2 regions of the Myxococcus sp. CA005 genome follow, and region 2 is predicted to be linked to the other one. Evidence: riboswitches for the same ligand, from Rfam matches in the RefSeq annotation. Region 2 holds a riboswitch; the other holds the start of a gene.
The links. A riboswitch is a leader RNA that binds a small molecule or an ion and turns the genes downstream of it on or off. The one in region 2 is predicted to bind guanidine.
Positions count from the first base shown of each region.

Region 1: linked by a shared signal. The riboswitch ahead of sugE (quaternary ammonium compound efflux SMR transporter SugE) and the one ahead of FMQ63_RS22945 (multidrug efflux SMR transporter) in region 2 are both predicted to bind guanidine.

Region 1 covers NZ_SRLV01000004.1:151,424-163,283, reverse strand. The annotation lists gene FMQ63_RS02955 (efflux RND transporter periplasmic adaptor subunit) at 1-279, shown strand, start outside; gene FMQ63_RS02950 (efflux RND transporter permease subunit) at 285-3,371, shown strand; gene FMQ63_RS02945 (DUF2277 domain-containing protein) at 3,414-3,683, shown strand; gene FMQ63_RS02940 (methyl-accepting chemotaxis protein) at 3,855-5,387, opposite strand; gene FMQ63_RS02935 (hypothetical protein) at 5,639-6,340, opposite strand; gene FMQ63_RS02930 (MBL fold metallo-hydrolase) at 6,515-7,714, opposite strand; gene sugE (quaternary ammonium compound efflux SMR transporter SugE) at 7,776-8,096, opposite strand; guanidine-III (ykkC-III) riboswitch at 8,114-8,184, opposite strand; gene FMQ63_RS02920 (hypothetical protein) at 8,385-9,002, shown strand; gene FMQ63_RS02915 (hypothetical protein) at 9,044-10,186, opposite strand; gene FMQ63_RS02910 (formylglycine-generating enzyme family protein) at 10,381-11,385, shown strand; gene FMQ63_RS02905 (GNAT family N-acetyltransferase) at 11,494-11,860, shown strand, end outside.
Region 2 covers NZ_SRLV01000054.1:1,642-13,501, forward strand. The annotation lists gene FMQ63_RS22910 (aldo/keto reductase) at 1-354, shown strand, start outside; gene rraA (ribonuclease E activity regulator RraA) at 370-867, shown strand; gene FMQ63_RS22920 (hypothetical protein) at 898-1,860, opposite strand; tRNA gene FMQ63_RS22925 (tRNA-Arg) at 1,952-2,024, opposite strand; gene FMQ63_RS37535 (hypothetical protein) at 2,317-2,469, opposite strand; gene FMQ63_RS22930 (helix-turn-helix domain-containing protein) at 2,553-3,347, shown strand; gene FMQ63_RS22935 (VOC family protein) at 3,436-3,825, shown strand; gene FMQ63_RS22940 (NAD(P)/FAD-dependent oxidoreductase) at 3,967-5,379, opposite strand; gene FMQ63_RS22945 (multidrug efflux SMR transporter) at 5,523-5,852, opposite strand; guanidine-III (ykkC-III) riboswitch at 5,868-5,925, opposite strand; tRNA gene FMQ63_RS22950 (tRNA-Leu) at 6,544-6,617, opposite strand; tRNA gene FMQ63_RS22955 (tRNA-Gly) at 6,655-6,726, opposite strand; gene FMQ63_RS37540 (hypothetical protein) at 6,823-6,969, opposite strand; gene FMQ63_RS22960 (hypothetical protein) at 7,125-8,486, shown strand; gene mgtE (magnesium transporter) at 8,628-9,953, shown strand; gene FMQ63_RS22970 (hypothetical protein) at 9,998-10,912, shown strand; gene FMQ63_RS22975 (tetratricopeptide repeat protein) at 10,933-11,838, opposite strand; gene FMQ63_RS22980 (hypothetical protein) at 11,838-11,860, opposite strand, start outside.

The sequences.
Region 1 (11,860 bases), on a different contig from region 2:
GCAAGGGTCCAGGTCGCCCCGGAACATGAGGCGGTGCTGGTTCCCCACGCGGCCATCCAGCGCGCGGAAGGCCAGACGCTGGTCTTCGTGCGCAAGCAGCCGGGGCTCTACGAGCCCGTCGCGGTGGAGCTGGGCGCCAGCACGCGCGAGGAGGTGGAAATCGTCAAGGGCCTCTCGGCGGGGGTGGAGGTCGTCACCACCGGTGCCTTCCTGCTCAAGACGGAGATCCTCAAGGACTCCATCGGCGCGGGCTGCTGCGAGACGGCGGGAGGCGAGTAGCCGCCATGCTCACCCGGCTCATCGAATGGTCGTTGTCCCACCGCTGGGCCGTCCTCCTGGGAACGGGGGCCCTCGTCATTTCGGGTCTGCTCGCCTTCCGGGCGCTGCCCATCGACGCCATCCCGGACACGACGCCCACGCAAGTGCAGGTCAACACCGTCGCACCGGCGCTCACGCCCAACGAAGTGGAGCGCCAGCTCACCGTCCCCGTGGAGCAGGCGCTCGCGGGCCTGCCTCGCGTCAGCGAGCTGCGCTCCATCTCCAAGTTCGGCCTCTCCCAGGTCACCCTCCAGTTCGAAGACGGAACCGACCTGTGGTTCGCGCGGCAGCAGGTGTCCGAACGGCTGAGCCGAGTGCAGCTACCCGCGGGCATCGCGCCCCCGACGCTCGGGCCCGTCGCCACCGGCCTGGGCGAGGTTTTCCACTACCTCGTCAAGAGCCGGACGAAGAGCCTCGAGGAGCTGCGCACCCTGCATGACTGGGTCATCGCGCCCCAACTGCGCAGCGTGCCGGGCGTGGCGGAGGTGAATGCCTGGGGCGGCGAGGAGAAGCAGTGGCACGTCATCGTCGACCCCCTCCGAATGCAGCAGTTCAACCTGTCCCTCGGAGACATCTACCGGGCGCTGGAGGAGAACAACGCCAACGTCGGGGGCGGCGTGCTCGAGCGGGGCGGCGCGGCGACGCTCGTGCTCGGGGTGGGAGTGCTCACGGACGGCAACGCCATCGAGGACGTGGTCATCGCGGCGCACCACGGCGTTCCCGTGCGAATCCGGGACGTGGCGCGCGTCGAGGTGGGCCATGAAATCCGGCGCGGCGCCACCACCGCGGATGGCGAGGGCGAGGCCGTGCTGGGCCTGGGCTTCATGCTGGTAGGCGAAAACTCCCACACGGTGACGAAGGCGCTCGCCCAGCGGCTGGAGGACATCCAGCGGACGCTGCCGGAGGACGTGCGCGTGGAGCCCGTCTATGAGCGCACCGAGCTGGTGGACCACGTGCTGCGCACCGTGCGGACCAATCTGCTGGAAGGCGCGTTGCTCGTCATCGCGGTGCTCTTCATCTTCCTGGGCAACTGGCGCGCCGGCCTCATCGTGGCGGCGGCCATTCCGCTGTCGCTCCTGTTCGCCTTCAACGCGATGCTGCGCTTCGGCATCGCCGGCACGCTCATGTCGCTGGGCGCCATCGACTTCGGGCTCGTCGTCGACTCCTCCGTCATCATGGTGGAGAACGCGGAGCGGCGACTCTCCGAGGCCCGGGACGGACGCTCCCTGCTGGAGGTGGTGCGGGATGCCGCCGTCGAGGTCCGCAAGCCCACGCTCTTCGGCGAGCTCATCATCATGGTGGTCTACCTGCCCATCCTCGCCCTCGAAGGCGTGGAGGGGAAGTTGTTCCGCCCCATGGCGCTCACGGTCATCTTCGCGCTCCTGGGCAGTGCGCTGCTCTCCATGACGCTGATGCCGGTACTGGCCTCCTTCGCGCTGAAGCGAGGCGGCGGCAGCCCTCACCATGAGCCACGGCTCATGCGCTGGCTCCAACGAATCTACCGGCCCGTCCTCGAATGGGCGCTGGCCCATGCGCGTGTCACCCTGACCGCCGCCGCGCTCCTCATCGTGGGAGCCACCCTCGCCGCCACGCGCCTCGGCAGCGAGTTCGTCCCCCGCCTGTCCGAAGGCACGCTCGTCATCAACACCGTGCGCCTGGCGGAGGTCTCCCTCTCCGAATCCATCCGCTACGGCAGCCAGATAGAGCGGCTGCTGCTGTCCCGGTTCCCAGACGAGGTGCGACGCGTCTGGACCCGGACCGGCACCGCGGAGGTGGCCACGGACCCCATGGGCGTCGAGCTCTCCGACGTCTTCATCACCCTCAAGCCTCGGGAGCAGTGGAAGCGGGCCACCACCCAGGAGGAGCTGGTGAACGAGATGAAGGCCGAACTGGCGGACCTCCCAGGCATGCGCATGGCCTTCCTTCAGCCCATTGAAATGCGCGTCAACGAGATGATCGCGGGCGTGCGAAGCGACGTCGGCATCAAGCTCTTCGGGGATGACCTCGACGTGCTCAAGGCCAAGGCCCGTGAGCTGGAGACCCTGGTGAGGGCCATCCCCGGCGCGGCCGACGTCACCGTGGAGCAGGTGACGGGCCAGCCCGTGTTGGAAATCACGGTGGACCGGGCGGCGGTGGCCCGTTACGGGATTCCCGCTCGCTCCGTCCTCGACGTCGTGGAAGCAGTGGGCACGCGCATCGTCGGGGAGGTGCGCGAAGGCGAGCGCCGCTTCGACCTGGCCGTGCGCCTCTCCGAGGAGTACCGCGAGGAACCCACGAAGCTCGCCACCATCCCCGTGGCCGCGCCCGGCGGCGAGCGCGTTCCCCTCGGACGGCTGACGACCATGAAGGAGACATCCGGCCCCACCACCATCCAGCGCGAGTGGGGCAAACGGCGGCTGGTGGTCCAGGCCAACGTGCGAGAACGCGACCTCGGCGGCTTCGTCGCGGAGGTCCGCCGAACACTCGATGAGAAGCTGGAGCTGCCCGCGGGCTACTACGTCCGCTACGGCGGTCAGTTCGAACACCTCGAACGCGCACAGACGCGCCTGCTCATCGTGGTGCCGGTCGCGCTGGCACTCATCTTCCTGCCGCTCTACCTCACCTATCAGCGCGTCCTGGACGCCGTGCGCATCTTCGCGGGCGTCCCCTTCGCGCTCGTGGGCGGCGTGCTCGCGCTTCTGCTGCGGGGCCTGCCCTTCTCCATCTCCGCCGCCGTGGGCTTCATCGCCCTGTCGGGCGTCTCGGTCCTGGGGGACATGGTGCTCGTCTCACGGGTCCGCGCCTTGCTGGAGCAAGGTCAGGCCCTGGGCGAAGCCATTCGCCAGGCGGCCGTGTCCCGGCTGCGGCCCGTGCTGATGACCGCCGCGGTGGCCGCCATCGGCTTCGTGCCCATGGCGCTCAACACCGGCGTCGGCGCGGAGGTCCAGCGGCCCCTGGCCACGGTCGTCATTGGAGGCGTCCTGTCGTCCACCCTGCTCACCCTCGTGGTGCTCCCAGTCCTCTACTCGGTCTTCGGTGCCGGGAAGGACACGCCCATGACGAGGACTCCGTGATGCGCAATGGCCTGTTCTCCGGACTCGCTTTACCCTGAGGGCATGTGCCGGAACATCAAGCCCCTGTTCAACTTCGCGCCTCCCGCCACCGATGCCGACATCCGCGCGGCGGCGCTTCAATTCGTCCGGAAGATTGCCGGGACGCGGACGCCGTCGAAGCAGAACACCGACGCCTTCGAGGTCGCCGTCGAGGAAATCTTCCAGAGCTCGAAGCGCATGCTCGACGGGCTGGTGGCCACCACGCCGCCCAAGGACAGGGCCCGCTTCGAGGCCATGAAGCGCCTGCGCTACAAGAAGGCGGAGTCCCGCTGACGGAGGTGACTCGCCGTCCCCCGGGGTCGTGCTTACCCTTCCGCGCAGCAGCCTCCTGAAGACGGGGTGGAAGCGAAGCGCCCCCACGCCACGAAACACGCGTCACGGAAGAAGGCCGCTCCGTCCGCGTCGTAGCGGCCGAAGAAGCTCACCGCTTCTCCTGCGGCGGCGTCAGACGTTGTAGGCGCGGACGACCTGGGAGACGCGCTCGGAGAGCATCTTCAGGGACATGGCGGAGTCACTGGTCGTGGAGATGCGGGACACGGTGTCCGTCATCAGGGTGTTCAGCTCGTTGACCGCGGTGAAGATCTGCTCGATGCCCGTGGCCTGCTGGCTGACCGTCCGCGCGATCTGCCGCGCCGCCGCGGTGCTGTCCTCGACGATGGCGGTGAGCTCCTTCAGCGTCTCGCCGGACGTGCGGACCTGCGCCAGCCCCGCCTCCATGCGCTCGGTGCCTTCGACGGTGATCTCCACCGTGCCGATGATGGCCTGATTGATGTCCTGGAGGATGCGCCGCACCTGGTTGGTGGCCCGGATGGACTGGTCCGCCAGCGCACGAATCTCCTTCGCCACCACGACGAAGCCCTTGCCGTGCTCCCCGGAGCGCGCCGCTTCGATGGCGGCGTTGACGGCCAGCAGGTGGGACTGGTCCGCCAGGTCCTTCACCGTCTCGGTGATGCCGCTGATCTGCCTGGTCCGCTCGCCCAGGGAGGTGATGCGCGCGGCGATCTCTGCCACCTGATTGCGCACCTCCTCCATGCCGTCGATGCTCGCCGAGACGGCCTCCTCGCCGGTGCGGCTCAGTTGCTCGGCGCGCTCGGCCACCTGGATGACGGACTCCGCGGAGCCCGACGCCAGCATCGCCGTCTGGCGAATCTCCTGAGCCGTCACCTGCGTCTCCTGGAGTGCGGCCGCGTGGCGCGTCACCATCTCATTCTGCTGATCCGCCGACTCCGTCAGCCCCGACACCGAGTCACTCAGCAGCTCCGTCGAGGACTGGAGCTGATGCAGCAGCTCCTTCAGCTTGCCCACCAGCATGCCCACGGCCCGCGCGAGCTGCCCCACCTCGTCATCCGAGTCGATGCGAATAGTCTGCCGCAGGTCGCCGCGCTCGGCGATATGGCGGACCGCGGAGGAGAGCTGGTTCAGGGGCGACACGATGGCGCGGCTGACCAGGAAGGCCGCCGCGGTGAAGACGAGCAGCGCGACCAGCACGGTGATGCCCACGTTCGCCAGCGCCCCTTCCACGAGCCCACGCGCATGGGTGCGGTCGAAGCCCACGTGGACCCAGCCGGCGTCACCTGGTACCGGCGCCACCAGGTCCTGCAGCTCCGTGTCCCCATCCCGCAGGACGAGCCCTCCCTCGGAGGACCTCAACTGCTCGCGGGCATCCCGTAGCATCTGGGCCTTCTCACCGGCCACGCCCACCAACGTCCCCCCCGCGTCGAACGCGGCGACGTAGGCCGCCCCACCATGCCGAGCCACGGCCTCCAGCGTCTGCTGGACCTCGTCGTGCGCGCTCCGCTTCATGCCGTCCGCCACCGCGGCGGCGAGCACCGCAGGCAGCGCGCCGCTCAGCTCCCGCCCCTGCGCCTCGAAGGCCTCCTGGAGGCGAGGCACGGTGTAGCCCTGAGAGAGAAGGACGAACAGGAGCGCCACGATGATGGGCGCCAGGGTGATTTTATGGGTGAGTGAGAGTCGCATCCGGCCGTGCCCGATCCGGGCTCAAAACGGGAAATGATGCTCCATCTGACAATCCAGACGCGTCGCATTGTGGGCGCCAGCGTGCGGGGGTGCAATCCCTCGGGAACCCCTTACTCCGCGGACACGGGCGACTGCTTTCCCAGCGCAAATTCACGCCGGGCATGGACTTCACCTGCCGCAACTGGCCACGCGCGAAGACGTGCTGCACTTCGACATCACCGACGACGCCGACTGACGCAGCCCCGCGGTCGTTAGAACGTGGCCCCGAACCGCAAGAGGTCCAGGTTCAGGTCCACGATGAACTTGTCTTTCCAGCCACGTGCCTGCTCCCGAGCAAAGAGCCATCCCGGGTCGACCCGCCCGCGCTGCTGGTTCCAGCTATAGCCCACGCCAACGCCTATCACCGGAGCCAGGAAAGAACGCGAGCGGCGGGACGTCTTCCGGTACCCCACGTCGAACCCGAGGGAGACCTGTCCGCCCGTCTCCATCCTCGTGCCCTCCGCCGTCACTGGGATTTCCGTCCCACGCACGGTCTGATGCGTCACCATGCCACTCAGCTTGGGCTGGATGAAGAAGCCATCGCCCCGCTCGCCCGGCCAGGGCGTCCACGCCAGGCCCACCGTGGCCCGAAGGGCTTGCAGGGTGCCGCAACGGGGCATGGCGTCTCCGTGGATGTTGGTGCACCTCTTGCGCGCCAGCATGGGTCGGAGTTCGAAAACGCCATCCGTTGTATCCGTCAAAGGCACGTTCATGCCCACTGGCAGCGCGACATTGAGGCCCACGCCCAGGATTGGCCCCACCAGAAGCAGGCTCCAATCGATGACGGAGGCCGTCCAGATGGCCAGCCCGGCACGCTCCGCGCGAGGTGCCTGCGGCACCGACGCGGCCTCCACGCCTTGAGCCTTCCCGGTGCCTGCGAACAGGAGCATCGCCACGAGTACTGTTCGAATCATACCCGGCCGCACTGCACGTCCCATACCCAACGACAGACATCTCAATGCATCGTCGGGAGACCTTGCATACCGGCCGAAGCACGACAAAGCAGTCATACGCGGCCACCGATTGTTCAGGACGTGATTGTCAGGGTACCGACTGACTCCGGGTGACGTCGGGGCCTCGGCGATACATCAAGGCGCGTCGCCAACGACAGCAGCGGCCTGCACCGTGCTCCACCACGCCGTGTCCGCGCGCTCCCGCGTCGGTTCCACGGGGCGGCCCAAGACGGGCGTGAGCAGACTCACGCCCCGCTCGCGCGCCCCGGCCGCCAGCTCGTTCGCGGGCGCATCCCAGGCGTGCAGCGCCAGGCTGAACGTCCCCCAGTGGATGGGCAGCAAGGTGCGCCCCCGCACCATCTCATGCGCCTTCAGCGCCTGCTGCGGCCCCAGGTGGATGCTTCCCCAAGATGGATGGAAGGCGCCCACCTCGAACATGGTGACGTCGAACGGACCGAAGCGGCGCCCTACCTCCGCGAACTCCTCCGTCAGCCCCGTGTCCCCGCTGAAGAAGACCCGATGCTGCGAGCCCAGCAGCGTCCACGACGTCCAGGACGTGCTGTTGCGGTCCGTCAGGCCCCGGCCGGAGAAGTGCTGCGCGGGCGTGGCCACCATGCGCAGGCGGCCCTCCCCCTCCCCCAGTGACACCTCCTGCCACCAGTCCAGCTCCACCACGCGCTCCGCCGGAACGCCCCACTTCTCCAGGTGCGCTCCCACGCCCAGCGGCGCGTAGAACGTCACCTGACGCGGCACCAGCGCCCGAATGGTGGGCATGTCCAGGTGGTCGTAGTGGTCATGCGACAGCAGCACCGCGTCCACGTCCGGCAGCGCCTCCAGCGGAAGCGGAGGCGGATGGAACCGCTTGGGCCCAGCAATGGTGGACGGCGACGCGCGCTCGCCCCAGATGGGGTCTGTGAGAATGCGGAAGCCGTCAATCTCCACCAGCAGCGAGGAGTGGCCCAGCCACGTCACGCGCAGGCCGCTCTCCGGCGGCTTCGCCAGCGCCGCGGCCACGTCCCGTTCCATGGGCAGCGCGGACGGCGGCGTACGCTGCTGGGTGCCGAAGAGCATCTCCTTCAACGTGCCCCAGTCCGGCCCATTCTGCGGCAGCCTGGCACCGGCGGTGTTGATGAAGATGCCGGCCTGGTAGCGCGACGATGCCTTCATCCGCTCCAGGCGCGCCCCATCTGCCCGCGCCCCGAAAGACTGGAGGCCGTCCGTCGTCGTCCACGTGAGGAGGGCACCCACGCCCGCGCCCAGCCCCATCACGCCCAGGGCATACCGCCACAGGCCCCGCCGCTTCGGACGACCTCCACCCAGGAACGCATCGCGCATGACTCCCACGTGTAGCGCTGCCTACAAGGCAGCGCCTGGGAAATCAGCACCGAAGGGCCACCTACCGGCCGCTGGTGACCTTCAAGCCCACGATGGAGGTGAGGAGCAGCACCAGGAAGAACACGCGCGCGGGCGTGGCCGGCTCATTGAAGAGCACGATGCCCATGATGGCCGCGCCCACGGCGCCAATGCCGACCCAAACACCATAGGCCGTGCCAATGGGCAGGTTCTTCGTGGCGATCCCCAGAAGCACCATGCTGGCGACGATGGCGCCGCCCGTGAGGACGCTTGGTACCAGCCGGGTGAAGCCCTCGGTGTACTTGAGACCGATGGCCCAACCGACCTCGAGCAACCCCGCGATGACGAGTAGAATCCAGGACATGACGTACGACTCCCGTTGTCGCGTCGTCTTGTCCTGACCGGGTACGGCGCGCCTCGTCCGGGCCAGACACCCTCACGATGAGGCCGCTGGCGCCCCCCTCTATAAAGCCACGCGATTCCCGTTTCAACCCGGCCGGACAATGCCACCGCACCAGGTGGGGTGTCCGGCGGTGGGACACAGGCACGCTTGGGAGGGCTCGCGGAGATGCCTTGCCGGCTTGCCTTGAACCGGCCTGTCCGCGGCCCCAGCTTCCTGGCGGAACAACCCCGTCTGTTGGAGGCGCTCGAAATGAAACGAATCCAGGCACTGGCCATCGCGGGCGCGTTGTGCGGAGGCACGGCGCTGGCCAAGGACAAGCCCGACATGCGCGGGCTCACCGTCACCGTGGGCGGTGGCGTGGAGGGCTACAGCGGTGGGCTGGCCCCCCGAATCGATCCGGGCGCGGCGTACGGCGCCACGGCCACGCTCAAACCGTCCACCGTGCTGGGCATCGAGCTGGGCTACACCGGCGCCATCAACAAGCTCGACCGGCGCGGCCTGGAGGACCTGGCTCGAAACCCGGACATCGTCCGCAACGGAGGCCAGGCCGTGGCCACCATCGGCCTGACGGCGACCCCCGTGCAGCCGTACCTCCTCGGCGGCCTCGGCATGAACTGGTACAACGTCCGCCGCGGCGCGGAAGCGCTGGGCTACCGCGACGACACCGCTGGCGCCGTACCGCTGGGCGCGGGGCTGCGCTTCTACACCGGCTCCTTCACCGCGGACGTGCGGGCCAACTACAACCTCCTCTTCAACCAGGAGCTCGTCCCCACGCTGCCGCCCGCAGAGAACCAACCCGTGAAAGACGTCACGTTCGCGGGAGGCTCCAGCTACAACGCCACGCTGAACGTCGGCGCCACGTTCTGAGCGCATCGGCATGACCGGGCCCGGAGCCCTCCGGGCCCGCGTCACCTCAAGCCCTCGTGGATGAACTTGAGGACGGAGATGAACTGCCGGTCCATCACCAGCAACATGACCAGTGGCGCCAGCGCCGCCCCCACCACGGCCAGCAGGGCCATCTTGTCCCAGGGCAACAGGCGCATCCTCCGCTCCAGCGTGAAGGCCGTGCCGATGTCCGCCAGCGAGGACATCTCCGGCGCGCCCAGCAGCTCCGGCTCCGGTCCGCCCCGGAACCACTTGTGTTCGAACTGCCGCGAGTGCTTGGCCGCGACCTTCGAGAAGTCCTCGTCACCGATCCGCTTCGCCCGCACGAGCTGGGGCACGAAGAAGCTCATCGGCGCGAACACCAGCACCACCGCGCCGGCCGCGATGACCACCAGCGGAATCACGTAGGCCGCGGGGTTGGCCGACAGGTCCTTGGGCTCCACCCGGGACGTGTATGCCGCCACCACCACGGCCAGGGAGAACACCACGGGCGAAAAACAGGCCTGGCAGACAGGCAGGAACCCGAGCCCGCCCATCATGTCCGGATGTGTCGGAACCAGGGTCAACGGCAGACGTGACACACGCAGCAGGAAGGCGCTCCACACGACGCCACGCCATAGCCACCGGAGCGCCAGGAAACGGAACAGGGGTTGGCTCACGGCGAGGTTCCACCACCCCGCCATGGAGAACCCATCGCCGCTGAGGGTCCACGACCGGGTGGCGTCGGCCGGGGTGATGAACGTGAGGGCATACGCCAGGATGAGCAGCAGCGCCTCCACGATATAGCTGTCCCGCCAGTGCATGGCGCGCCGGGCATCCGCTTCGAACGTCCGGAGGCCGTCCGTCGCCACCAGGTTCGAATTGAGGAACTGGCGGACCGCGAAAGCCAGGCGGCCGTCGATGTAGGGCTCCGCGGCGAGGAGCACGGGCAGCGCCACCAGCAACTGCGCATGGACCTGGAGTTCCATGAACAGGGAGCCCACGGTCGGCCCACCCGAAGGCAGCGTGAAGATCAGCAAGGGCAGCCAGCCGATCGCCGAGAAGGCCAGCGCCCGCAACACGGGGTCATAACGCTTGCGCGGACCCCGCCGGAGCCGGCGCTCGGTCTCGAAGAGCAGCCCGCCCTTCACCAGGGAGAATTCGGCAATCGTCGAGTGCGGGTCCATGAGGGCGCCGTCTCCACGGTGGGGCTGCGTCCAGGAACCCACAAGCGCCCCCCGGCCGGGCGACGACCGGCAGGAGCAGGCGCGGACACGAGGCCTACCCCTGAGGGCCGGATTGTTCCGTGCCGCGTGGCCCCCCACGTTTGCTACCGGGGCACGGCGCGCCCCTCCGTTCTCGCAGGGAAGGAGGCACGCACATGAGCATCGACGTCATCGACGAAGTCCCGGCCCAGGGCGGCCGGCCCCTCGAGGACGGCGCGGGGCAGGAAGCCCGCTCGCTGCCGGGCATGGTCTACATCCCCGGTGGGACGTTCTGGATGGGCTCGGACCATCACTATCCGGAGGAGCGGCCGACGCACCAGGTGACGGTGACGGACTTCTGGATGGACAGCCAACTGGTGACGAACGCGGACTTCGCGCGCTTCGTGGAGGCCACCGGCTACGTCACCGTGGCCGAGCGCCCCTTGAACCCCGACGACTTTCCCGGCGCGAATCCAGCGCTGCTCGTCCCGGGCTCGCTCGTCTTCAAGAAGACGCTCGCTCGCGTGGACCTGCGCGACCTGACGCAGTGGTGGTTCTATACGGCGGGCGCCTGCTGGAAGTACCCCGAAGGCGCGGGCAGCACCTGGCAGGGGCGCGAACAATACCCGGTGGTTCACGTCTGCTTCGAGGACGCGCTCGCCTATGCGCTCTGGGCGGGCAAGACGCTGCCCACCGAGGCGGAATGGGAGTACGCCGCGCGCGGAGGCCTGGACCGGAAGGTCTACGTCTGGGGCGACGAGTTCGCGCCGGGTGGCAAGCTGATGGCCAACACCTGGCAGGGGGAGTTCCCCTGGCAGAACCTGAACACGGATGGCTTCGAGGGCACGTCCCCGGTGGGCAACTTCCCACCGAACGCCTACGGCCTCTTCGACATGGCCGGCAACGTGTGGGAGTGGACCTCGGACTGGTACCAGGAGCGGCACGAGGGGAATGGCGGAAAGCCCTGCTGCATCCCCGTCAATCCACGGGGACCGGCCACGTCGGATCGCAGCCTGGACCCGTGCCTGCCGAAGGTGAAGATTCCCCGGCGCGTCCTCAAGGGCGGCAGCCACCTGTGCGCGCCGAACTACTGCCTGCGCTACCGCCCGGCGGCGCGCTCACCGCAGGCCGTGGACAGCGGCACGTCGCACATCGGGTTCCGCTGCGTCGTCCGCCCCTGAGCCGCAAGCTGGCATTTCCAGAGAAGGTCTTGCGACGTTGTCGCGGCGCTTCCACTCGCCGCGACTCCATCCCTATCGTGTCACCCGCCTCCAACGACACAGGGACCCATGAAGCAGAAAATCACAGGCTTCCACCTCGACCGGGAAGACCACTGGGTGGCTGACCTCAAGTGTGGCCACCGGCAGCACATGCGCCATGACCCGCCCTGGATGGTGCGCCCCTGGGTCCTCTCCGAGGACGGGAGGCGCAGCCGCCTCGGTGTTGAGCTCGATTGCAAGCGTTGTGACGAAGCAGGGCACGCGGTCGCCGAGGCGGTTCGCGAAGCGCTGCGGACGGTGGCCCTGCGGGCCTATGACGACGGCGGCCTGAGCGGGCTCTGCGCCGAGGGCCGATGGGAGCTTGCCCTGGACGCGCTCGGTGCGGCCGACCTGCGCCCTGTCATCCGGCGCGCGCTCGCCCCTGAGCGCGGGGAGG
Region 2 (11,860 bases):
GAAGGGCTCGTGGTGGCGCCCTACTTCGCGTTGGCCTCGGGCTTCCTGACGGGCAAGTACCGCAAGGACCAGCCACCTCCGAAGTCGGCCCGCGCCGAAGGCGTGCTGAAGCAGTATGGAAACGCGCGAGGCTGGGCGGTGATTGATGCCCTGGAGGCCGTAACGCGCCGGCATCCGGGAGCGAACTTCGCCCAGGTCGCGCTCGCGTGGCTCGCGGCTCAGCCCACCATCGTGGCGCCCATCGCGAGCGCGACGTCCGCCAGCCAGACACAGGAACTGCTGGGTGCGTTCACGTTGCAACTGACGGAGGAGGACCTCCGCGCCCTGGACGTTGCGTCGTCCCGCGAGGCCTGAGAAGGCTCGAAGCCCATGAGCACGTTCACCGACTTCAAAACGGCCGACCTCTGCGATGCCCACGCGGGCACGCCGCGGTTCCAGATTGCCGAGCCCGGGTTCCAGGACTACGGCGGCGTCCGGACCTTCGCGGGTCCCATCAGCACGGTGCGGGCACCCGAGGACAACTCCCTCGTGCGCAAGGCCTTGGAGGAGCCCGGCCAGGGCCGGGTGCTGGTAGTGGACGGAGGAGGCAGCCGCCGCTGCGCGCTCGTGGGAGACCAGCTCGCGTTGCTCGCCCAGCAGAATGGCTGGGCGGGCGTGGTGGTGAATGGCTGCATCCGAGACGCCGAGGACGTGGGCCGCATGCGCATCGGCGTCAAGGCGCTGGGCACCCACCCGCTCAAGAGCCTCAAACGCAACGAGGGACAACGTGACGTGGAGGTCCGCTTCGCCGGAGTCACCTTCCGCCCCGGCCACTACGTCTACGCGGATCTGGACGGCATCGTCACCTCCGAGTCGCCCCTGGGCTGACGCCAGAGGCCCCGGGCGGAAGTGCGGGCACTACCCGCGTCGCCACCACTTCCGCCGCGCGGCCCTCACATCGGACCAGTCCACCAGGCAGTCGTGCACGTTCTCCTGGCCGCGTTGGGCGTCAGGCATGTCCCCTGACTCCACTCGCGAAACCAGCTCCGGCAGCCGCTCGTAGAACGTGGGCGAACGGTACTGGGGATGCAATGTCCACAGGCCCGGCGCGGCGCCCAGGAAGTCCAGCCGCCACAACCCGCGACGCTTGAGCCTCCGGGTGACCAGGTTCTCCGGCTCGCGGTACGGCGGATTGCCCGCGCGTAAGGCACGCAGCACGTGAATGGGCGGCGCCAGCTTCGCCTGCAGCGGGCCTATCCGGCGCACCAGTGCATCGCGGTCCACGAAGAAGGCCCGGCTACTGAAGCGCCGGAAACGGAACGCGTGGGAGCCCTGTGCATCGGGCTCGTACCAGCGACTGTCTCCCGCAATCGTCCCGTCCGCACGCGGCGGGCCCGACAAGGGACTGCAGCTCACCAACTCCTCGCGTGACGCGAGCTGCGCGGCCGCCTCCGCCATCCAGGCGCGCGACGCTCCGCCGACGAGCATGTCGGCATCCAGGTGCATCACGTGCGGGTGCTTCGCCGCCGCGAGCCCGAAGAAGTAGGAATGGAAGGGCCCGCCGCGCGAGTCCTTCATGGGCAGCCGGGAGCCTCCGAAGAACTGCTCGGAGAGTGACTTCGTGACGGCGGGGGAGTAGTCCACCTCCACCAGCCGGATGCGCGGATCCGCCGAGGACAGCTCCGACAGCAGCGCGTCCATCTTCGGCTTTCGCTCCAGCCATGCCCCCGCGAAGCGGCTGCCCTGGCTGCGGTGCAGGTCCAGCACGAGCAGCACCTCCTGCACGGAGGGCCCGAGCTGGCGCAACTGATGCGGAAGGATGAGGCGCGCGTGCGGATAGTCCGTCGGCGCGAGGTTGATTTGCAGGGTGACCGGGCTCACGGAGTGTCCAGCAAGAGGGAGGTCGCGTCATCCATGACGGAATGGCCCTCACTTGCCATACCCACGGTGCACCAGACAACTGAAGGAGGAGTGGTCCTGGCAGGAGTCGAACCTGCGGCCTCTCGGTCCGCAACCGAGTGCTCTATCCCCTGAGCTACAAGACCGGAACTGCGACTGCGAGAGCGCCCCAGCCACGAGGCGCGGTGTCAGAAGGAAGCGATGCCGTCGAACAGGTCTTCCGGCTCGGACTCGATGGGGAGGGGATTCATGGGCGTCACCTCGGGGATGAGCGCTCCGACAGGGAATCGAACCCTGTTCACACGGTAGACGGCCGTGCTGCGATTCCAATCGCATCCCGGAGCAGTGGGGTTGACCCGGAAAAGAAAGAGGCCGGGTCCCCTCGGGGAGCCCGGCCTCTTGCCTGCCATGCCCTGTCCTTCGACGGGGCACGGTGGGTCAAAACCCAGGCGGGAGATCTCGACGGGAGGTCGCCCCCCGCTTGGAATCACGAGCGGTGGCCCGGCCAGCGAGTGCGAGCGCATCGATGCCGATGACAGTATCGTTCAGGGTGTCGGGATTCATCGGGCTCGTCAGGTTCGCCGTCTTCATGGCCACCGCTCCTTTCATGGGAAATGGACGCAATGGCCGCACAGGGCCTGACAGGCTGTGCACGGGCTGAAGACAGGGACGCGATGGCGGAGGACGCACAGCAGCAGGGCTACACCCAGTGGGCACCGCCTATCGAGATGGCGGATGCGGTGGACGCGTTCTGGCAGTTCTGGGTGCCCCGAAAGCCCCACGACGTCCCCCTCCCCCGGCAGCACCGGGTCCTTCCGGATGGCTGCACCGACCTCATCTTCGGATTCCAACACGCCCCAGGCCCGGTGTGGCTGGCCGCACCCCGGCTGGCCGTCGTCGGCCCCATGAAGCGCTTCATCCTCGTCGACCTCGAGCCCGGCGGGGTGAGCCTGGGCGTCAGGCTCCGCCCTGGCTGGGCGCAGGCCCTGCTGGGTGTCAGTCCGCGTGAACTCTGCGGACTCAACGTCTCCGCCCAGGACTGCTCGCCCGCCCTCATGCAGTTTCAGCGGCGGATGGAAGACTGCGCCTCGCCCGCCCAGGCCATGGCCCTGCTCCAGCGCACCATCGCCCGACGCTGGGCTTCGTTCCGGAGCATGGCGAAGCCGCGCGCCGTCCAGGCCCTGGGACACCTCCAAGCCTCGTCGGGACAGGTGCGCATGGCCGCGCTCGCTCGCGAGCTGGGCGTGAGTGAGCGCACCCTGCACCGGGACATCCTGGACGAAGCCGGCGTACCGCCGAAGCTGCTCGCGCGCGTGCTGCGCCTCCAGCGGGCGGTGTCCCTGCTGCGCTCCCGTGAGGGCACGGACCTGTGTGACGTCGCGCTCGAATGCGGCTACGCGGACCAGGCGCATTTGTCACGAGACGTGCGGGAACTGGCCGGCGTGTCGCCCACCGCACTCGTGGGTTGAGCGCTGTCCGATTCCTTCAAGACAGGCCCGTGCCATCCGTGTGACGACGCACTCACACAGACGTCCCACTGACCAACAGGAGTCCGCCATGAAGCTCGGCTACATCATCCTCTACGTACCGGACGTGAGCGCCGCCATCGTCTTCTACGAGAAGGCCTTCGGACTGGCGCGCCGCTTCATCCACGAGAGCGGTGGCTACGCGGAGATGGAGACAGGCACCACCGCCCTCGCCTTCGTCGAGGAAGGCGCGGCGAAGGAGCATGGCTTCACCGTGCGCCATCTGCGGCCGAAGGAAGACGCCGCGGCCATCGAACTGGCGCTCGTCACTCCCGACGTGGCCACCGCGTACACACGCGCCGTGGAGGCGGGCGCCGAGGCCACGCAACCTCCCAAGCAGAAGCCCTGGGGACAGACGGTGGCCTACGTGAGAGACATCAACGGCGTCCTGGTGGAGCTCTGCTCGCCGATGGAGGGGTAGTGGCAGTCGGGACGACTGGATTCGAACCCGCGACCGGGTGGAGCGAAACCCCAGCAGGAGCGCGCCTGGAGTTGCCCCCATCAAATCGGACAGCTCGGGGTTGGGAATTAGCAGTACGGAATTCGCGGGGTGACATCATCTTCAGTCCGCGACGAGGGCGGCAGCGGCCGTAGTCGTCGTCCCGTCCGGCGGCCGTGCATCACTGGTGGGCGCCGTGGGGTCGCCCGCCGTCACCTTGCCCGCGTGCGGCGCGCGCTCAGACGCGACCTTCGGACTCAACCGCCACTCGCGCTCCGTGATGAGCCGCGCGCCGCGCGTGCTGAACAGGTAACTCCACACCCACGTGACGAACACGCCGAAGCGGTTCTTGAAGCCCACCAGGTACCAGACGTGGATGAAGAGCCACGCCACCCACGCGACGAAGCCCGTCAGCCTGGCGCGGCCCGTCTCCGCGATGGCCCGGTGCTTGCCGATGGTGGCCATCGCGCCCTTGTCCTTGTAGCGGAAGGGCGTGCGGGGGCGGCCGCGCAGGTCCGCGAGGACGTTGCGCGCCACGGCCCGGCCCATCTGCATGGCCGCAGGCGCGACACCGGGCACGAGCTTACCGTCCAGCTCCACGTGGGCCACGTCACCCGCGGCGAAGACCTCCGGGTGGCCGGGCAGCGTGAGATCCGCCGCCACCTGCACGCGCCCCGCGCGGTCCAGCGGCACGCCGAGCCCGCGCGTGAGGTACTCGGCCTGCACACCTGCAGCCCACACCACCGTGCGCGAGGCCAGGCGCTCGGAGCCGAGCATCACACCCTCGGCGTCCACCGCCGTCACGCGTGCCTCCGTGCGCACTTCCACGCCCAGGGCCGCAAGGTCGCGGTGCGCACGCACTCCCAGCTTCTCGCTGAAGGACGGCAGAATGCGTGGGCCCGCCTCCACGAGGAAGACGCGCGCGCGGGACGGTTTGATGCGACGGAAATCGCGCACCAGCACCGTGCGGCTGATGTCCGCGATGGCGCCCGCCAGTTCCACGCCCGTCGGGCCCGCGCCCACGACGACGAAGCTCAGGAGCGCGCGCTGGCGCTCGGCGTCGCGCTCGTTTTCCGCCTGCTCGAAGGCGCTGAGGATGCGGCGGCGCAACTCCGTCGCCTGCTCCAGCGTCTTGAGTCCCGGGGCGAAGTCCTCCCACTCCGACTTGCCGAAGTAGCTGTGCTGCGCGCCGCACGCGATGACGAGGTAGTCGTAGCGCAGCCGCACGTCGCCCTCACCGCCCACCCAGCGTTCCTTGAGGTTCACCCACGTGACGCGGCCCAAGTGCACCGACACATTGGGCTTGCGTGCGAACTGCGAGCGGATGGGCACCGCGATGTCCGCGGGGCTCAGTCCGCTAGTAGCCACCTGGTAGAGCAGCGGCTGGAAGAGGTGATGGTTGCGCTGGTCGAGGACCGTCACGTACAGCGCCGAGTGGCGCGCGAGCGCCTTGGCGGCCGTGAGTCCGGCGAAGCCCGCACCCAGCACGACGACGTGCTTCTGGCCGAGGGCGAGCGGAGGCGTGATGGGGTCCATGGGACATCTCCTTCACCTGGCCGTCGCACACGGCCGAGTAACCGTGGTGCGCCACCATGGCGTTGATGAGGCTCAGCCGATAGGCGCAGCGCGCGTCGTCGCCAGGGCTCGATACGTACTGCGCGCGCTCGGATAGACAGCCCCTAGTGCGCGTCCCCGCCGCTGGTGAACTTCAGGCCGATGACAGAGACGACCATGAGTCCGAGGAAGAAGAAGCGCCCCAGTGTGGCCGGCTCACGGAAGAGCACGATGCCAACAAGCGCGGCGCCCAAGGCCCCAATTCCAACCCAAACCGCGTACGCAGTTCCGGCCGGCAGCGTGCGCATCGCAATGGACAGCAGCGCCAAGCTGCTAATCAACGTGACGGCAACAAAGAGACTGGGCCAAGGCCGGGTGAAGCCCTGCGTATACTTGAGGCCCACAGCCCAGCACGTCTCCAGCAACCCAGCAACGAGAACAAGCAGCCACGACATGACGCACCCCTGGTCAGGGCGTCGTCTTACGTAACCGGGTACGGCGCATCTCGTCCGGGCAGGGCTGCAATCTGAACTGATTGCAGCTGGTGCGGCTGGCCTACTAGCCCGGCGAGGCCGTTTTGTCCACCGCAGTAGCTTGTGAGTCGACAGGCTGGATGCTGGGCAGTGGAGCTGCCCTCGTCAAATCGGACAGCTCAGGCTTGGGAATTGGCAATACGGACCGCGATGAGGGTGGCAGCGGTTGTAGTCGTCGAACCAGGCGGGCCATCTGGCGTTGGGTGACGGACGCGATCAAGGAGCACCGGCACCTGCGCGGGCCCTACGTGTTCTGCCTGGATGACGGCAAGCCGCTGACTGCCCACAGGATGGACAGGCCGCTTCAGCACTCGCTTCGACGAGCGGGCATCACTCGCGAGGTGGGAATCATCGGCTGGCTCGACTTGCGCCACACCGACGCAAGCCACCTCGCCATGCGAGGCGTTCCGAGGCGTTCCGCGGAAGGTCATTCAGGATCGATGGGCCACACGCCGCCATCGACATGACGGAAAAGCGGTACGCCCATCTCAGGCCGGATACGCGGAGGAACGCCGTCAGCGTCCTGGGGACCTGCCTGTTGCGCCCACATGCGACACAGGTGCAACACGGACGAAGGCCGTTGCCAACCATGCGTCCTTGGACTCGGAAAACTTGCCGCGGGCGGGATTCGAACCCGCACGATCTGCATTCTGAGTGCAGTGCCTCTACCAGTTGGGCTACCGCGGCGTTCTTCGATGACGGCAACCCGGGTGGGCTGCCGGAAAGCGGTCGACGGGATTCGAACCCGTGTTCACCTGGATGGCGACCAGGGGCCTGACCACTCGGCCACGACCGCATGTGCTGCCACGACCCGGAAAAGAAAGAGGCCGGGTTCCCTCGGGGAGCCCGACCTCTGGCCTGCCATGCCACGTCGATGGACGGGCGAAAGGCGTCAGAGTCCGGGCCATCTACCGCCAATGGGTAGACCAGGCAGCACGGGAGCGGGCAGCAGGGCGACGGGCGCGAGCACGCCGATGCCGATGACAGTGTCGTTCAAGGTGTCGGGATTCATCGGGCTCGTCAGGTTCGTCGTCTGCATGTCACCGCTCCTTTCTGTGAAAAATGACGCGCTGGAAGCGCGGGGCCTGACACGGCACCACGCCTGTCACCGGCCCGGCCAGCGGATGGGGTAAGAAGGCCCTGGAGCCTGCGCCGCCTCCCCCAGGCCGAGGTCACCCGGGCGGCGTCCCCTCGATGAAGACCGTTCCCTGCCTGCTCGCATGGTCCGCGATGTTGTTCCTGTCCGGGTGTGCGGACACCGGCGATGACTGCGACCTCGTCCCGCTGCCAGGAGGCCTGGGACAGCTCCCGCCCCTGCTGTCGCTGGAGCTCCCGGCGGAGCTCCATGTCCAGCCGAGCCTGAACTCCACCTGTGAGGGCCTCGATACTTCCCAGGTCCCCGACAGCATCACGGCGGAGGTGTTCGACCCGAACAACCACGCCGTGGCCTCGGAGGCGTCCCTCACCGGCAATGGACAGGCGGCCACCGTCCGCTTCACCCCGACGACCACCGGACGCCACCACGTCCGCGTCGCCTTCGCCCCGGTGGGCAGCCTCCAGCAGTTCGGCGCCTACGTGTCACGCGCGTGGACCGGAGGAGAGCCGACAGTGCTCCCGCTGCCCCGCTGCACGCAACTGGACCGCACCACGCATGGCACCTGGCTGTGTGACGGTGTGGCGGTGCACACGGCGAACGGAACCCAGACGCCACTCGGCGGCGTCTCCGGCATGCCCGACGTGGCCGTCGCGGGAGATGTCGTCTGGGTCGTGGGCGAGGACCGGGTGCGCCGCTTCGTCGACACGGGCTCGGAACTCGAACTCACCGGCTCGCTCCTGCTCAACCAGCGCGACACCATGAAGGTCATCCAGAACCGGCTCGCCACCGCGGATGAGCTGTGGGTGCTCGACTCGGAGCGCCTGCACCGCTTTGCCTTCACCTCAGAAGGTGTCGTCGTTGGTGCCACCCCCACTCCGTGGGGACGGGCCAACCAGTTGCCCTTCGGCGTCGACATGGTGCTGGGCCTGCTCGTGCGTCTGGGCCCCGACACGGTCAGCGTCATCCAGGTGACGCAGGAACCCGACAGCCGCGCGTGCACGTTCCGGTTGGGCCCGAGCGGGGCCTTCGTCGCCTCGGAGGCGCCGTGTCAGCGCCTGCCGGGCGTGCCAGCGGGCATCGAGGCTGGCGCGGTGTGGACCCGCGTGGACACCCTGCTCCCGCCGCAGCCAGGACAGACGCTGTACCGGTGGGCCGCGGTGGATGGCGCGCTGACCGAACGAGGCACCCTGGTCGTGGACGCGCCGCTCGAGTTGGTGAGCGCGCCCCTCCGCCCCGGCTTCGCCATCCCCTTCATCCAGTGGCGGCAGTCACGCATCGGCTCCGCAGTGCCCGTGCCGCCCGAGTCACAGGGCCCGCTGGGACTGGAGCTGCTGCCGGGCAACGCGGACCTGTCTCCCGGACTGCGAACCCTCTCTCCGCGCTTCTACTGGGAGGCCGGCGGCGGGCAGGGCCTCGGCGGCACGCGGGTGTACGAACGGCGTGCGTCTTCGTTGAAATAACGAGACGGTTGGGGCACACACGGAAGGAAAGCGCGAAATGTCGCCTGCCTGCCTCTCGCGATACCTGGCCTTCCGGGTGTAGAGAGGCCCGCGCGCCGCGGCACCACGCGCTCCACCCTACACGCCCGGAGGTGAGCCCCCATGATGGAAAGCCCCCAGAGCGCCGCGCTCTCCATGGAGGAACTGCACGAGGCGTGGCCCGTGCTCTCCGTCGATGAGCGGCTGGAGGGCTTCCGGTTGCTTCCCGCTTCGGTGGCGGACGACTTCTTCCTGGCGTTGTCGGCGCGTGAGCAGGCGGAGCTCATCCTCCACCTTCAGCCGGCCGAGCGACGGACCTGGGTCCGGCTGCTGCCCCCGGACGACCTGGCCGACCTGGTACAGGCGGTGGAGCCCGAGCAGGCGGAGTCCATCCTCTCGCAGCTCGACGACGCCAGCCGCCGCGAAGTCAACGTGCTCCTGGCCTACGCGGAGGACGACGCCGGCGGTCTGATGAATCCGCGCTTCGCTCGCGTGCGGCCGGACATGTCCATCGACGAGGCCATCAGCTACCTGCGCAAGCAGGCGCGGGAGCGGGTGGAGACCGTCTACTACGCCTATGTGCTCGACGCCGAACAGCACCTGCTGGGCGTGCTGTCCCTGCGTCAGCTCTTCCAGACGGCCAGCGACAAGCGCGTGGCGGACGTCATGCAGCGCGACGTCATCACCGTGTCGGAAGACACCGACCAGGAGGCCGTGAGCCGGCTGTTCACCGAGCACGGCTTCATGGCCCTGCCGGTGCTCGACGTCCAGCAGCGGATGAAGGGCATCGTCACGGTGGACGACATCGTCGACGTCGTCCAGGAAGAGGCCACCGAGGACATCCAGAAGGCCGGCGGTATGGAGGCCCTGGAGGCGCCCTATTTCGAGACCGGCTTCTTCGGCATGCTGAAGAAGCGCATCGGCTGGCTGCTGGTGCTCTTCCTAGGGCAGATGCTCACCGCCACCGCGATGAGCAGCTTCGAGGACGAAATCGCCACCGCCGTGGTGCTGAGCCTCTTCGTGCCGCTCATCATCTCCTCGGGCGGCAACTCCGGCAGTCAGGCCTCCACGCTCATCATCCGCTCGCTCGCGCTGGGCGAGATGCGACTGAGGGACTGGTGGCGCGTGGCTCGCCGAGAGCTGCTCTCCGGACTGGTGCTGGGCGTGGTGCTGGGTGTGGTGGGTCTGGCGCGCATCCTCATCTGGAACTCCATCTCCGGCGTCTACGGGGAGCACGCCTTGGTGCTGGGCATCACCGTCGCCCTGTCCGTGCTGGGCGTGGTGACGTTCGGCACCCTGGCCGGCTCCATGCTGCCCTTGGTGCTGCGAAAGTTCGGCTTCGACCCCGCGAGCGCCTCCGCTCCCTTCGTGGCCACACTGGTGGACGTTAGCGGCGTCCTCATCTACTTCACCGTCGCCAGCCTCCTGCTGCGCGGTACGCTGCTCTGAAGCGCCGGGGCCCGTGAGGCCGCGGCTTCGCGGGAGACACGGCCATGCTTCACCTGACCCCACGGCGCACCCTCGACCTGGAGGCGCCCGCCGCGCCAGGACGTCCGTCTCACGTCACCGCCTCGATCGGACTGGTCCGCTCGGGCGACTGGCTCTACACCGTCGCGGATGAGCCGCTGCACCTGGCCGCGTTCCCCCTGTCGAGGGCAAGTCCCGGTCATGGCGTGGTGCTCTTCGCGAACCACCAGCCCGAAGCGCCCGTCTCCCTCAAGTCGTCGCAGCCCGACCTGGAGGTGCCCTGCCTGCTGGCGCCCCAGGGCAGCTCGCCCCACGGTTCGCTGCTGATGCTGCCGTCGGGCATCTCCGCGGGCAGGCAGCGCGGCGCGCTGGTCGCCCTGGGCGCGGACGGCACCCTGGCGGGAGATGCCCGGGCCGTGGACGTCACGGCGCTGTACACCCAGATCAGCCGGGAGTTCGGACCGCTCCGCATCGCCGGGGCGGCGATGTCGGGCGGACTGATGCGGTTGCTCCAGCGCGGCAGCGGCGAGCCCGGCACCGACGCCCTCGTGGACCTGGACGCGGAGCGGGTACTGCGCGGACTGGAAGCCGGCGCGCTGGGCCCGGACGTAGTGCGCATGACGCGCCGATGGGAGCTGGGACAGGCCGGAGGCATGCGGCTGTCCTTCACGGCGGCGTCGCCGCTTCCTGGCGGGCGGATGGTCTTCACCGCGACCGCGGGGAGCACCGGCCCGACGGCAACCGTGAGCGGCTCCGTCGTGGGCGTGCTGGCGCCGGATGGCTCGCCGCAGTTCCTCGACGCGCTGGAGGGCCACGTGACAGTGACAGGCGTGGATGCCCGGGTGGAACAGGGGCGCGTGCGGCTGCTCCTGGCGGCCCTCTCCGAAGATGGGGCGGGCCCCGCGAACCTGCTGGAAGCGACGCTGGACGTCCCGGCGTAGGGCGGCGCGTCCGCCCCGCGTCAGTCGTGCTCGTGCGCGGCTTCCTCGGGGCGGCCACCGACGGCTTCCAGCGACGTACGCGCCGGGCGGACGCGGTCGAAGGCCACCTCGCGCTGCCCCACGCCCGCGGCCGTGGTGTTGGCGATGCGCCGACGCGCCCTCGCGATGTAGTCCTGCACCAGCGCGGGGTCAGGGTGTGTCTTCAGCGCATCCACCCACGTCTCGATGGCCTTCTCGTTCTCTCCGGCGTCGGCGCGCAGCTTGCCCATCTCGAAGAGGGCGTGCGGCGCCAGCTCGGAGTCCGGGAAGCGCGTGCGCAGGTCCGCGAAGGTGCGGGAGGCCTCCTGGCGGCGGCCCTCCATCATCGCGATGGCCTGGGCTTGGAGGTACAGGGCGTCATCCACGTAGGCGCTCGTGGGGAAGCGCTCCATGACTCGGCGGGTCTCCAGCTCGCACTGCTGATAGTCGCCCAACTCGAAGTAGAGCTTGGTGACCAGGTAGTGCAGCTCCGCGCCCTGCGGCGGATTGAGCTTGAGGGCCGCAGTGAGCTGGTCGATGGCGCCGCGCAGGTCGCGGTAATGCACGCGCAGCAGGTCCGCCAGGATGATGCGGGACTCGAGCGCCTCCGGCGACTCGGGGCACTGCTGGATGAGCTCGCGGTAGACGCCCACCGCCTCCTTCACCTTGCGCTGCTCCAGCCAGTAGACATCCGCGGCCCCCTTGAGGGCGCGCGCGCGGAGCACCAGCGCCTCCGGTGAGGAGTCGTGGCGAAGCGCGTCGAAGGCCTTGCGGTACTCGACGAGCGCCTCGTCGGGCCGCTTCTCGAAGGTGGCGTCACGGGCCCGCTGGAGATGGTCCACGGGCTTGTCCCGGCACGCCGTGGCGGCCAGGGACAGCACGGCGAGCGCGAGCCGCAAGGACTTCATCAGTCGCAGGCCTCCGGCGTCA